DNA from 3 places in the Burkholderia sp. JKS000303 genome. Region 1 is predicted to be linked to each of the others. Evidence: predicted binding sites of a transcription regulator. Region 1 holds the regulator's gene; each other region holds the start of a gene.
The links. The regulator FliA, encoded in region 1, starts transcription of late flagellar genes. The targets are predictions, from matches to a motif close to CTAAAGTTTNNNNNNNNNNNGCCGNTA.
Positions count from the first base shown of each region.

Region 1 (3,902 bases):
GAGCGCGCCGCGGGCGCCGGAGTCCGTGCCGGCCGCCGCGGTGCCGGGCATCGTGTCGCGCCCGGGCGCCGCCGCACCCGCACCCGCACGTCCGGCCGGCAATCCGTATGCCGCCGGCGCTGGCGGCCTGCCGGACGTGTTCTCGTCGGTGTTCGGCGCCAGCGCCGAAGCGACGGAACCGGCCGCGTTCGACGCCGACACGCATGCGCCGGCGGAGCTGTCGCCGTCGGTGTCCGCCGCCGTCGCGCCCGCGACGTCTTCCGAACCCGCACCGTGGCTCGTCGAGCACGCGAAGCGCCTGACGCAGCAGCGCGACGCGCTGATGGTGCGTACGCACGCGGCGCCTGCCGCGCCGCAAGCACCGGCTCCCGCACCGCAGGATGCGGCGCCGGCCGGCTGGGCGCGCGACATCGTGCGCGACGCCGAACGCCGGCTGCCCGCCACGGCCACAGCCGGTACGAACGACACCGCCGCCGCCGCCCGCGCGAGCGACGCGGACGCCGCGAAACCGGCCGAGCGTACGCGCCTGTCCGCCGATGTGGCCGCCGCGGTCGCCGATGCGGTGAAGTCGCGCATCGAGAGCGTCGTCAACGACACGGTGATGCATGAGCTCGGCGCGATGCGCGGGATGATGCAGGAGCAGTTCGACAGCCTGATGTGGCACGACCGCCAGCGCCGCAGCCCGGTGCACGGCGCGCTGACCAGGCATCTGTTCGCGGCCGGCTTCTCCGCGCAGCTCGTGCGGATGCTGGTCGACCACCTGCCGTCCGGCGACGCCACGCAGACCTTCGAGCAGGCCGTCGAATGGGCGCAGTCGGTGCTCGCGGCGAACCTGCCGGTGCTCGACAGCGAGGACGCGCTGATGGAGCGCGGCGGCGTGTTCGCGCTGATGGGGCCGACCGGCGTCGGCAAGACGACCACCACCGCGAAGCTCGCCGCGCGCTGCGTGATGCGCTTCGGCGCGAGCAAGGTCGCGTTGCTGACCACCGACAGCTACCGGATCGGCGGCCACGAGCAACTGCGCATCTTCGGCAAGATCCTCGGCGTGCCGGTGCACGCGGTGAAGGATGCGGGCGATCTCGCGCTCGCGCTGTCCGAGCTGCGCAACAAGCACATCGTGCTGATCGACACGATCGGCATGAGCCAGCGCGATCGCGCGCTGTCCGACCAGATCGCGATGCTGCACGGCGCGAACGCACCGGTGCAGCGCCTGCTGCTGCTCAACGCGACGAGCCACGGCGACACGCTCAACGAAGTCGTCCAGGCGTACCGCAGCGCGGGCGAGCATCCGCAGGCGGCATCCCCGGATCTCGCCGGCTGCATCCTGACCAAGCTCGACGAAGCGACGCACCTGGGCGGCGTGCTCGACACGGTGATCCGCTACAAGCTGCCCGTCCACTACGTGTCGACCGGCCAGAAGGTGCCGGAGAACCTGTATGTCGCGACGACCCGATTCCTGCTGAAAAGCGCGTTCTGTGTGCCGCGCGACGGCTCGCCCTTCGTGCCGCAAGACGAGGACATGCCGACGCTGCTTTCCGCACTGACCGCACGTTCCACCGCCGAGCTGCACGAGGTGCGATTTGGATAAACGGATCATCGACCAGGCCGAGGGGCTGCGCCGCCTGCTGGCCGGGCGCGCGTCGCGCATCGTCGCGGTGACGGGCGGGCCGGCGGGCGTCGGCTGCACGGCCACCGTCCTGAACCTCGCGGCGGCGCTGGTCGCGCTCGGCAAGGACGTGCTCGTCGTCGACGAGCGCACGGACGTGCATTCGGCCGCCGCGACGCTGGCGGGCGCCTCGCTGCGCGACGGCGAACGCACGCGGGTGGCCGCCGGCTTCAGCCTGTGCGCGGCCGGGCAGCTCGCGCGCGATGGCTACAGCGACGCGCAGCTGAGCGACTTCATCGACGGCCAGGCCGACATCGTGCTGGTCGATGCGCGGCTCGGCGCCGACGGGGCGCTCTCGGCGCTCGCGCGCGAAGCGCACGACGTGCTGATCGTCACGCGGGTCGCCGCGCAGGCGATCACCGAGGCCTACGCGTGCATGAAGCGCCTGCATTTCACGCACGCGCTCGCGCAGTTCCGCGTGCTGACCAACCACGTCGGCAATCACACGGACGCGAAGACCGCCTTCGACAACCTGGCAGGCGTCGCGAGCCGCTACTTGACGGTGTCGATCGCGGATGCCGGCTGCGTGAGCGCCGACCCGCTCGTCGAGCGGGCGCGCGCACTGAGGCATACCGCGGTCGACGCGTTCCCGTCGTCGGCTGCCGCGCGCGACTACCGGCAGATTGCCGCCGACTTGCTGTACTGGCCGATGCGCCCGCGTTCGGGGGCGGGCCGCGCCGTCCACGCGGGCGGCAAGCCGTCGTATGAGGCGGGTGCGGCCCACGCCGCGTGAGCGAAGGAGAGAGCCATGATGTACAACGCTCAAGGAAAGATGACCCAGGCCGACGTGCTCGCGCAATACGCGCCGCTCGTGCGGCGCCTGGGGTTGCAGCTCGTCGCGAAGATGCCGGCGAGCGTCGACCTTGACGACCTGATCCAGGCCGGCATGATCGGCCTGATGGATGCGGCCGGCCGCTACAAGGAAGACCAGGGCGCGCAGTTCGAAACCTACGCGACCCAGCGCATTCGCGGCGCGATGCTCGACGAGCTGCGCAGCAACGACTGGCTGCCGCGCAGCCTGCGCAAGACGTCGCGCGAGGTCGAGCACGCGGTGCACCAGGTCGAGCAGCACCTCGGCCGCTCGGCGAGCGAGGCCGAGATCGCGCAGCACCTGAAGATGCCGCTCGACGAATACCAGGGGATGTTGCAGGACCTGCACGGCAGCCAGCTCATCTACTACGAGGATTTCGACCGCGCGGCCGACGACGAGCCGTTCCTCGACCGCTACCGCGTCGATCACGCCGATCCGCTGTCGGCGCTGCTCGACGACCACCTGCGCGAGGCGCTCGTCGAAGCGATCGAGCGGCTGCCCGAGCGCGAGAAGCTGCTGATGTCGCTGTACTACGAGCGGGGCCTGAACCTGCGCGAGATCGGCGCGGTGCTCGAAGTCAGCGAGTCGCGCGTGTGCCAGCTGCACAGCCAGGCCGTCGCGCGGCTGCGCGCGCGGTTGCGCGAACAGGCGTGGGTCGGCGCGGAAACCTGACCCTTTCATTGTGCTCACGCGCGCCGACGCCGCGCGTGCCGCGCAATTCTTGCGCCGATTTGCTACAATCCCTCCCGTTTTCCGAGGAGCGTTGCGACGGACCTTCTGCGTCCGCCAGGCTCGGAGAGCTTCACCAAGCAGCCGTGCGGCGAGACAGTGGTTTCGCGCCGGCCCCGCTTCCTGAACGGCGCTCACGTCACCAATCTAGAAACTTTTTAGAAAGGAGGGCGTGATGAACGCCATTATTGATTCCCAGGCTTCCAAGGATTACGTCGTCGCCGACATGGCGCTGGCCGGCTGGGGCCGCAAGGAATTGAACATTGCCGAGACCGAAATGCCGGGCCTCGTGCAGATCCGCGACGAATACAAGGCGCAGCAGCCGCTGAAGGGCGCGCGCATCGCGGGTTCGCTGCACATGACGATCCAGACCGGCGTGCTGATCGAGACGCTGAAGGCGCTCGGCGCGGACGTTCGCTGGGCGTCGTGCAACATCTTCTCGACGCAGGACCACGCTGCTGCCGCGATCGTCGAATCCGGCACGCCGGTGTTCGCGTTCAAGGGCGAATCGCTCGACGAATACTGGGAGTTCTCGCACCGCATCTTCGAATGGCCGAACGGCGAATTCGCGAACATGATCCTGGACGACGGCGGCGACGCAACGCTGCTGCTGATCCTCGGCTCGAAGGCCGAGAAGGACCGTTCGGTGATCGCGAAGCCGACCAACGAGGAAGAAGTCGCGCTGTACAAGTCGAT
Region 1 is NZ_PDBZ01000001.1:1,383,723-1,387,624, reverse strand. It holds gene flhF (flagellar biosynthesis protein FlhF) at 1-1,588, shown strand, start outside; gene BX604_RS06670 (MinD/ParA family ATP-binding protein) at 1,581-2,399, shown strand; gene BX604_RS06665 (RNA polymerase sigma factor FliA) at 2,415-3,149, shown strand; S-adenosyl-L-homocysteine riboswitch at 3,227-3,349, shown strand; gene ahcY (adenosylhomocysteinase) at 3,382-3,902, shown strand, end outside.

Region 2 (3,902 bases), 380 kb from region 1:
CGCCGCAGGCCGGCGCGAAGGCGGTCGCCGGCCAGTTCGACGCGATGTTCACGCAGATGATGCTCAAGAGCATGCGCGATGCGACGCCCGACGGCGGGCTGCTCGATTCGCACACGTCGAAGATGTACACGTCGATGCTCGACCAGCAGCTCGCGCAGCAGATGTCGAAGCGCGGGATCGGCGTCGCCGACGCGCTGATGAAGCAACTGCTACGCAACGCGGGGCAGGGGGCGGGCAGCGACTCGGCGGCCGACGTCGGCGCGGCAGGGCTGGGCGCGGCCGGCTCAGGCGCGTCGGGCAACGAAGGCAGCCTCGCCGCGATGAGCGCGATGGCCCGCGCCTACGCGAGCGCGGCGAACAACGGCGCGCTCGCCGGCTCGCGCGGCTACTCGGCCGGCAGCGCGCTGACGCCGCCGCTGAAGGGCGCGAGCGGGGTGCAGGACGCCGACGCCTTCGTCGACCGGCTCGCCGCGCCGGCGCAGGCGGCGAGCGCGACCACCGGCATCCCGGCGCGCTTCATCGTCGGCCAGGCCGCGCTCGAATCGGGCTGGGGCAAGCGCGAGATCCGCGCGAGCGACGGCTCGACCAGCTACAACGTGTTCGGCATCAAGGCGAACAAGGGCTGGACGGGCCGCACGGTGTCGGCGCTGACGACCGAATACGTGAACGGCACGCCGCGCCGTGTGGTCGCGAAGTTCCGCGCGTACGATTCGTACGAGCATGCGATGACCGACTACGCGAACCTGCTGAAGAACAATCCGCGCTACGCGGGCGTGCTGAGCGCGAGCCGCAGCGTCGAGGGCTTTGCGCACGGGATGCAGAAGGCCGGTTATGCGACCGACCCGAATTATGCGAAGAAGCTGATCTCGATCATGCAGCAGATCGGCTGAGCGGGCGTGCCGGAACCGGCCTGCCGCCCACTCGCCGTCCTTTGGACCGCGCCCGGCTCCCCGCCGCGCGCGGTTTCAACGTTTGCGCAAAAAAAAGCGGCAATTCGATCTAAACTTTCGGTGAGCACTGCCGCTAAGTGTGTGAGACCAGTAACCGGGCCCATGTTCTGGCCCGGTTTTATTGCGCACCGGTTGCCCCGGGCGCCCAAGACTAGAAAACCGGCTAGCCATGAATATCGAAACGTCGTCCGCTCCGAGTCAGGATGCGGGCCATTCCGGGCCCGATTACGCCCGCCGCAATCCGCTGGAGATCGGCGTGCAGCTGCGCAACCTCGTGAACCGAGGCGATTTCCTGACCGTCCAGTATCCGGGCGGCCAGCTTGTCACGCGCCTGCTGGAGGTCGACGTCGGGGCGCGCACGTTCACGTTCGACTGGGGCGCGCTGTCCGAGCAGAACGCCGGCATTCTTGCCGCGTCACACTGCACGTTCTCGGCCGCGCCGGACGGCGTGCGTGTCGAATTCGCCACGAGCACGCCGCGCGAGACGCGCTACGAGGGGCTGCCCGCGTTCGTCGCCGATTTCCCCGATGTGCTCGTGTGCATCCAGCGTCGCGAGTATTTTCGTGTCGATGCACCGGTGATCGATCCGTTCCTGTGCCGCGGCAAGCTGCCGGACGGCGAGGGCTTCGTGTTCGAGGTGCACAACCTGTCGCTCGGCGGCATCGGCCTGCGCACGGCCGACGAGCGCGTGGAGGCGCTCGAGGTCGGCACGCTGCTGCCGGACGTCGAGCTCGAGCTGACCGGCCACGGCAAGCTGTCGCTCGACCTGTGCCTCGTGTCGCAGCGTTCGACCCAGATGCCGAACGGCTCGCGGCGCTACCAGCTCGGCTTTCGCTTCATGTCGTTGCCGGGCAGCGCGGAGAACACGCTGCAGCGCCTGATCACGCAGCTCGAAATGAAGCGCCGCTCGCTCGCGCGGGCCTGACGCCCGCGCTGCCGGCCCGCCGCGCGGGCCGCTTTCACACTGGGCGCCGCCAGGGCCCGCCAGTCTCCCCGAACGCGACGCGCGCCCGCGCGTCGCGCGTGCATTTTTTCCTCAATTTTTCCGCTCGGCAGCCGTTATACCGGGAGTTACGCAACCCGGCGGCCGCAGCTCGGCCGGCTCATCAGGATCGCGCATGTCCAACTCTCTCTTGAACCTCGGTGTCAGCGGCCTGAATGCCGCACTCTGGGGCCTCACGACGACCGGCCAGAACATCAGCAACGCCGCGACGCCGGGCTATTCGGTCGAGCGTCCCGTCTACGCCGAGGCGAGCGGCCAGTACACGTCGAGCGGCTACATGCCGCAGGGCGTGAACACCGTCACCGTGCAGCGGCAGTACAGCCAGTACCTGAACGACCAGCTGAACAGCGCGCAGTCGCAAAGCGGCGCGTTGTCGACCTGGTATTCGCTCGTCGCACAGCTGAACAACTACGTCGGCAGCCCGACGGCCGGGATCTCGACCGCGATCACCAACTACTTCACCGGGCTGCAGGGCGTCGCGAACAATGCGTCCGATCCGTCGGTGCGGCAGACCGCGATGAGCAACGCGCAGACGCTGGCCGACCAGATCACGGCGGCCGGCCAGCAGTACGACGCGCTGCGCCAGAGCGTGAATACGCAGCTCACCAGCACGGTGTCGCAAATCAACACGTACACCGCGCAGATCGCGCAGCTGAACCAGCAGATCTCGGCCGCGAACAGCCAGGGGCAGCCGCCGAACCAGCTGATGGACCAGCGCGACCTCGCGCTGTCGAACCTGTCGGGCCTCGCCGGCGTGCAGGTGGTGCGCAACGACAGCGGCTACAGCGTGTTCCTCGCGGGCGGCCAGCCGCTCGTCGTCGCCGACAAGAGCTACCAGCTCGCGACCGTGGCGTCGTCGTCCGATCCGAGCGAGCTGACGGTCGTGTCGCAGGGCATCGCCGGCGCGAATCCGCAGGGCCCGAACCAGACGCTGTCCGATTCGTCGCTGTCGGGCGGCACGCTCGGCGGCCTGCTCGCGTTCCGCAACCAGACGCTCGACCCGGCGCAGGCGCAGCTCGGCGCGATCGCGGCCAGCTTCGCCGCGCAGGTCAACGGGCAGAACGCACTCGGCGTCGACCTGTCGGGCATGCCGGGCGGCAAGCTGTTCACGATCCCGGATCCGGCCGTCTACGCGAACCAGGGCAATACGGGCAATGCGTCGCTGAGCGTGTCGTTCACCAACGCGTCGCAGCCGACCACGAGCGACTACACGCTGTCGTACGACGGCACGAACTACACGCTGACCGATCGCGCGAGCGGCACGGTGGTCGGCCAGTCGACGTCGATGCCGGCGTCGATCGGCGGCCTGGACTTCTCGTTCGGGGCCAACACGCAGATGAATGCCGGCGACCAGTTCACCGTGCTGCCGACGCGTGGCGCGCTGGACGGCTTCGCCCTCGCGACGTCGAGCGGCTCGGCGATCGCGGCCGCGTCGCCGGTGGTGGCATCGGCCGCCACGACGAACTCGGGTACCGCCACCATCACGCAGGGCGGGGTGAGCGCCGGCTACCAGGTGCCGTCGACCACGCTGACCTACGACGCGGCGAGCAAGTCGCTGTCGGGTTTCCCGGCCGGCACCACGGTGACGATCGGGAGCACGCCGCCGCAGACGGTGAAGATTACCGACGGGACGACGCAGGTGCCGTACGACCCGTCCGTGGGGGCGACGCTGACGATGTCGGGCACGGCGCAGGGCGCGATGAACGGCGTGACCGTGTCGCTGGCGGGCACGCCGGCGGACGGCGATGCGTTCAAGATCGGCCCGTACGCGGGCGGCACGAACGACGGCTCCAACGCGCTCGCGCTGTCGCAGCTCGTCAGCGCGAAATCGTTCGGCAACGGCTCGACCACGCTGACCGGCGCGTACGCCGGCTACGTGAACGGCATCGGCAACTCGGCGAGCCAGCTGAAGTCGTCGAGCGCCGCGCAGACGTCGCTCGTCGGCCAAA
Region 2 is NZ_PDBZ01000001.1:1,764,586-1,768,487, forward strand. It holds gene flgJ (flagellar assembly peptidoglycan hydrolase FlgJ) at 1-890, shown strand, start outside; gene BX604_RS08565 (flagellar brake protein) at 1,120-1,875, shown strand; gene flgK (flagellar hook-associated protein FlgK) at 2,069-3,902, shown strand, end outside.
Region 2: flgK (flagellar hook-associated protein FlgK) is a predicted target of FliA. The motif match lies at 1,986-2,012, and genes of this name have one in related genera.

Region 3 (3,902 bases), 370 kb from region 1:
CTCGTCGAGTCGGTGAGCCGCGTATGGCCGCAGGCGCGCCACGCCGATTTCAATCCGGTCGAGGCGATGCGCGCCAGCAAGACGCCGGCCGTGCTCGAGCGCTTCCGCGATGCGTTCGCTCGCAGTTCGGCGGCGATCGCCGAGACGATGCGCTGGGCGAAGGCCGGCGAGCCGGGGCGAAACCCGACCGAATACGATCTCGCGCGTACGATCAACGATGCCTACGGCGCACGCTCGGCGCTCGCGCTGACGTTCCCGTCGATCGCCGCGAACGGTGCGAACAGCGCGTTCGCCCACTACACGGCGGCGAGCGCCGAGGTCGAGCTGACCGAAGGCGAACTGGTGCTGCTCGACAGCGGTGCGTACTACGACGCCGGCTTCGCGACGGACTGCACGCGCGTCGTGCTGCGCCGCACGCGGGCGGAGACGGTGGCGCAGCCGTGGCAGCGCGAGATCTACACCGTCGCGCTGAAGGCCTGCATCAAGGGGCTCGTCACGCGCTTCCCGAAAGCGGCGACGGGCGGCGACGTCGATGCGACCGTGCGGCAGGTGTGCCGCGACCACGGCTACGATTTCGGCCACGGTACCGGGCACGGTGTCGGGATCCACGTGCACGAAGGCGGTGTGCGGTTCGCGCCGGGCGCGAAGTACGGGCTGGTGCCGAATGCGGTGATTTCGGTCGAGCCGGGCATCTACGTGCCGGGCAAGGGCGGCGTGCGGATCGAGAACATCGTGATCGTGCACGCGGACGACGCGTCGGATACCGTCGCGTTCGAGAACATCGTGACGGTCGGCTACGACTGGGACCTGATCGATCTGGCGCTGCTGGACGACGACGAGCGCGCGTATCTGCGCGACTACGAACGGCTTTGCGTGGAACGCGGCACGCAGGTCACGGCATGTCCGCTGCTGTGAGGGGGTGAGTCAGGCGGGAGGCGGCGCGCGGCGACTGGCGCGCCGCGCGGTGCGTTTGCGCATCAGCGCATCAGCGCCGACACGCGCCCGTCGGGCCCGTAGACGCCGCTCGGCGCGGGCGCCGAGCGCAGCACCGCGAGCGCGCGCTCGTTGTAGTCCATCCGGATCCGGATCAGCATCCCGTTGTTCGCGTTGGCCTGGCGCGCGCGTTCGGCGGCCTGCAGCAGCAACTGCCAGCGGCCGGCGAGGCGTGCATCACGCTCGGCGGCCTGATCCATCCCTTTCTTGCCGGCCGGAAAGCCGAGCGCGGACAACTGCGTGTCGCGCGTGCGTTCGAGCAGCGCGAGCCGGTCGAGCAGCGCGGTTTTCTTCTCGACAATGCCGGGCAGCATGTCCAGCGGCTCGGGGGTCGTCAGCGCCTTTTCCTCGTAGGCGAGCAGCGACGCGAACGCCTCGACCGTCGCGTGTTCGTCGTTGACCGTGGCCAGCAGCTCTTCTCTCATCGCGTCATGCTCGTCGCGCCGGCGCGCGCGTGGGCGCACCGGCAAACCGGGGGACCGGCCGGGGCGTGACAGGCCCCAATCCGGCTCAGTTGCCCTGCGGACGCTGCTGTTGCAGCAGGTCGCGGGCGGTATTCAATACACCGTCGGCAATCTTGTTCACGTCGACCGTCAGCGTGCCGTTGTTCAGCGCGTCCTTGATCGACTGGACGAGTGCCGTGTCGATGTCGGCGTCGCCCGATGCCGACGCCGAGCGCAGCTGGCCGGACAGACCCGACAGGTTCACGGTCGTGTCGCCGCCGGTCGATCCTGCGTCGGCCGCCTGCGCGGACGTCGACGAAGCCGCGCCGGATTGCGCGCGGGTCGCGCCGTTGCCGGTCGGCGCAAGTGGGCTCGGGTTCGGAGTGGAATCGATCTTCACGATGGGTTTCCTGTACGGTTTGACCCAGATAACGGCCGGGCCGGCCCGAACTTTAGCATCGCGAGCCCGAAATTCTTCGAATAAACAATTCTTTGCAATCTTGCGGGGTCATCCGTCCCTACAACGGAATCTCCACGGTGCCGGCGTCCTTGACGATTGCCGTGACGATCTGGCCCGCGGCCATCCTGACCCGCACCGACTGGCCCGGCGCCGCATTCGCGAGCACGCTGCCCTCGGCCGAGATCGTGAAGCCGGGCCCGGCTGCCACCACCCGCACGGTCTGGCCGGCCGACACGGATGCCGCGCTCTTCAGCATGTCCTGGCGCAGCGGCAGCCCGGCCGAGATGCGGGCGAGCGCGGTTGCGCCGACCGCCTGCGCGGGATCGGTGATCACCGCGAGCGGCAGCACCGTCAGGTCGCCGTCGCGCGCGACGAGGTCGGCCGCGGTGAGCGGCTCGCCGGGCGTGATCTGCCGCGCGGCGACGTAGTAGGTGGCCTGTACCGTGACCTTCGCCTGCAGATAGACGGTCCACGGCCGTTCGCCCGCGCAGCGCACGCCCACCGTCGTGCGGCCCCACAGGCGCGCGCCGGTCGGCAGGAACGGCTCGAGCGTCGTGCACGCGACGAGCCCGCGCGGAAACGCGGTCGCGACGGTTGCGGTGGTCTTGCCCGGCAGGCCGGCGATCTGCTGCTGCAGGAATGCGAGCGCCGTGCGCCGGATCGCTTCGGGGTCTTGCTGGCCCGGCAGCGGGGCGGGATGAGGCGCGGCGGCGGGCGCCGCTGCGTTGGCGGAAATCGCCGGCGCGCGCGGCGCCGTGGCGGCGCGTGCGTCGATCGCCGGCTGTCGCGCGAGCCGCGCCGCGTTCGACGCGGGCTCGGCCGTGCCGGCCACGACCGTCGCGACGCCAGCGGGATCGACGGCGCGCGGCGGCGTGTTGGCATAACCGGCGTTCGCGCGGGCCGCCGCGTAGGTTGAGGCCGGCGGCGGATTCGTCGCGACCGTCGCGACGCCCGGTTGTACCGCGTAGCCGGCTCCGGCCGCCCCGGCCGTGCCGGGCGCCGGCCGGTAGGCATTGCCTGCCGGGTCGGACGCGATGCCCGCTCCGGCGGCATTCACCGTATTTCCGCCGAACTGCCCGCCGCTCGCCGCGTTCGCATGCGCGAGGGCGGTTTCGGCCGTCTCGCCGCGTCCGGGAATCACGATCATCCCGTCGTCCGCGCGCGCGGCCGGCACGGCGAGCCACAGCGCCGCGGCGAATGCGAACGCTAGCGGCACGCGTATGCCGCGCCGGTCGTTCCCGCGAAGTGCGCTGCCTGTCATCGCCGTGTCCTCGATCCGTTGATCCGATTCGCATTCTAGGGAGCGGGGCCGCCGCGCAAACGATGAATAGAGGGGGCCTTTGCCGCGTTATTCGCCCGATTGCCGGTTGCGCGCGCCGCCTACCATCGCTGTCATGGAAAAAAGCCCCTTGGGTCGCCATCCGGCCCGACGGGCGTGCAGCGCTTCATACGGAGAGACGCACACATGCTGGACAAACTCGATGCCGAATTCGCGTTCGGCCGGCAGGCGCTCGACGTGCGCGCCTACCGGCAGGAACTGCTGTCGTCGAACATCGCGAACGCCGACACGCCCGGCTACCAGGCCCGCGACGTCAATTTCGCGTCGACCCTCGCGCGCTCGCTGAAGCAGGCCGACGGCGGCGTCGCGCCGAGCAACGCCGCGCAGCTGCCGATGGCGCAGCCGGCCGGCGTGACGAGCGGGATGACGATGGTGTCCACGGCGCCCGGCCACATGGCCGGCGCCGCGAAGCTGATTCCGACCGGCGGCCCGGCCGACGACTACGGTCGCGCGCAGTACCGGATGCCGCTGCAGCCGTCGCTCGACGGCAACACGGTCGATCTCGACGTCGAGCGCGTGCAGTTCGCGGACAACGCGCTGCACTACGAAACCGGGATGACCGTGATGACCCAGCAGATCAAGGCGATGATCGCCGCGATCTCGACGAACTCGTAAGCGCGCGCCGCTTCCGAACCCGAGCACAAGGAGCCTCCATGCCCTCGTTGAT
Region 3 is NZ_PDBZ01000001.1:1,754,576-1,758,477, forward strand. It holds gene BX604_RS08495 (M24 family metallopeptidase) at 1-915, shown strand, start outside; gene BX604_RS08500 (flagella synthesis protein FlgN) at 978-1,418, opposite strand; gene flgM (flagellar biosynthesis anti-sigma factor FlgM) at 1,504-1,836, opposite strand; gene flgA (flagellar basal body P-ring formation chaperone FlgA) at 1,955-3,157, opposite strand; gene flgB (flagellar basal body rod protein FlgB) at 3,362-3,850, shown strand; gene flgC (flagellar basal body rod protein FlgC) at 3,889-3,902, shown strand, end outside.
Region 3: flgM (flagellar biosynthesis anti-sigma factor FlgM) is a predicted target of FliA. The motif match lies at 1,866-1,892, and genes of this name have one in related genera.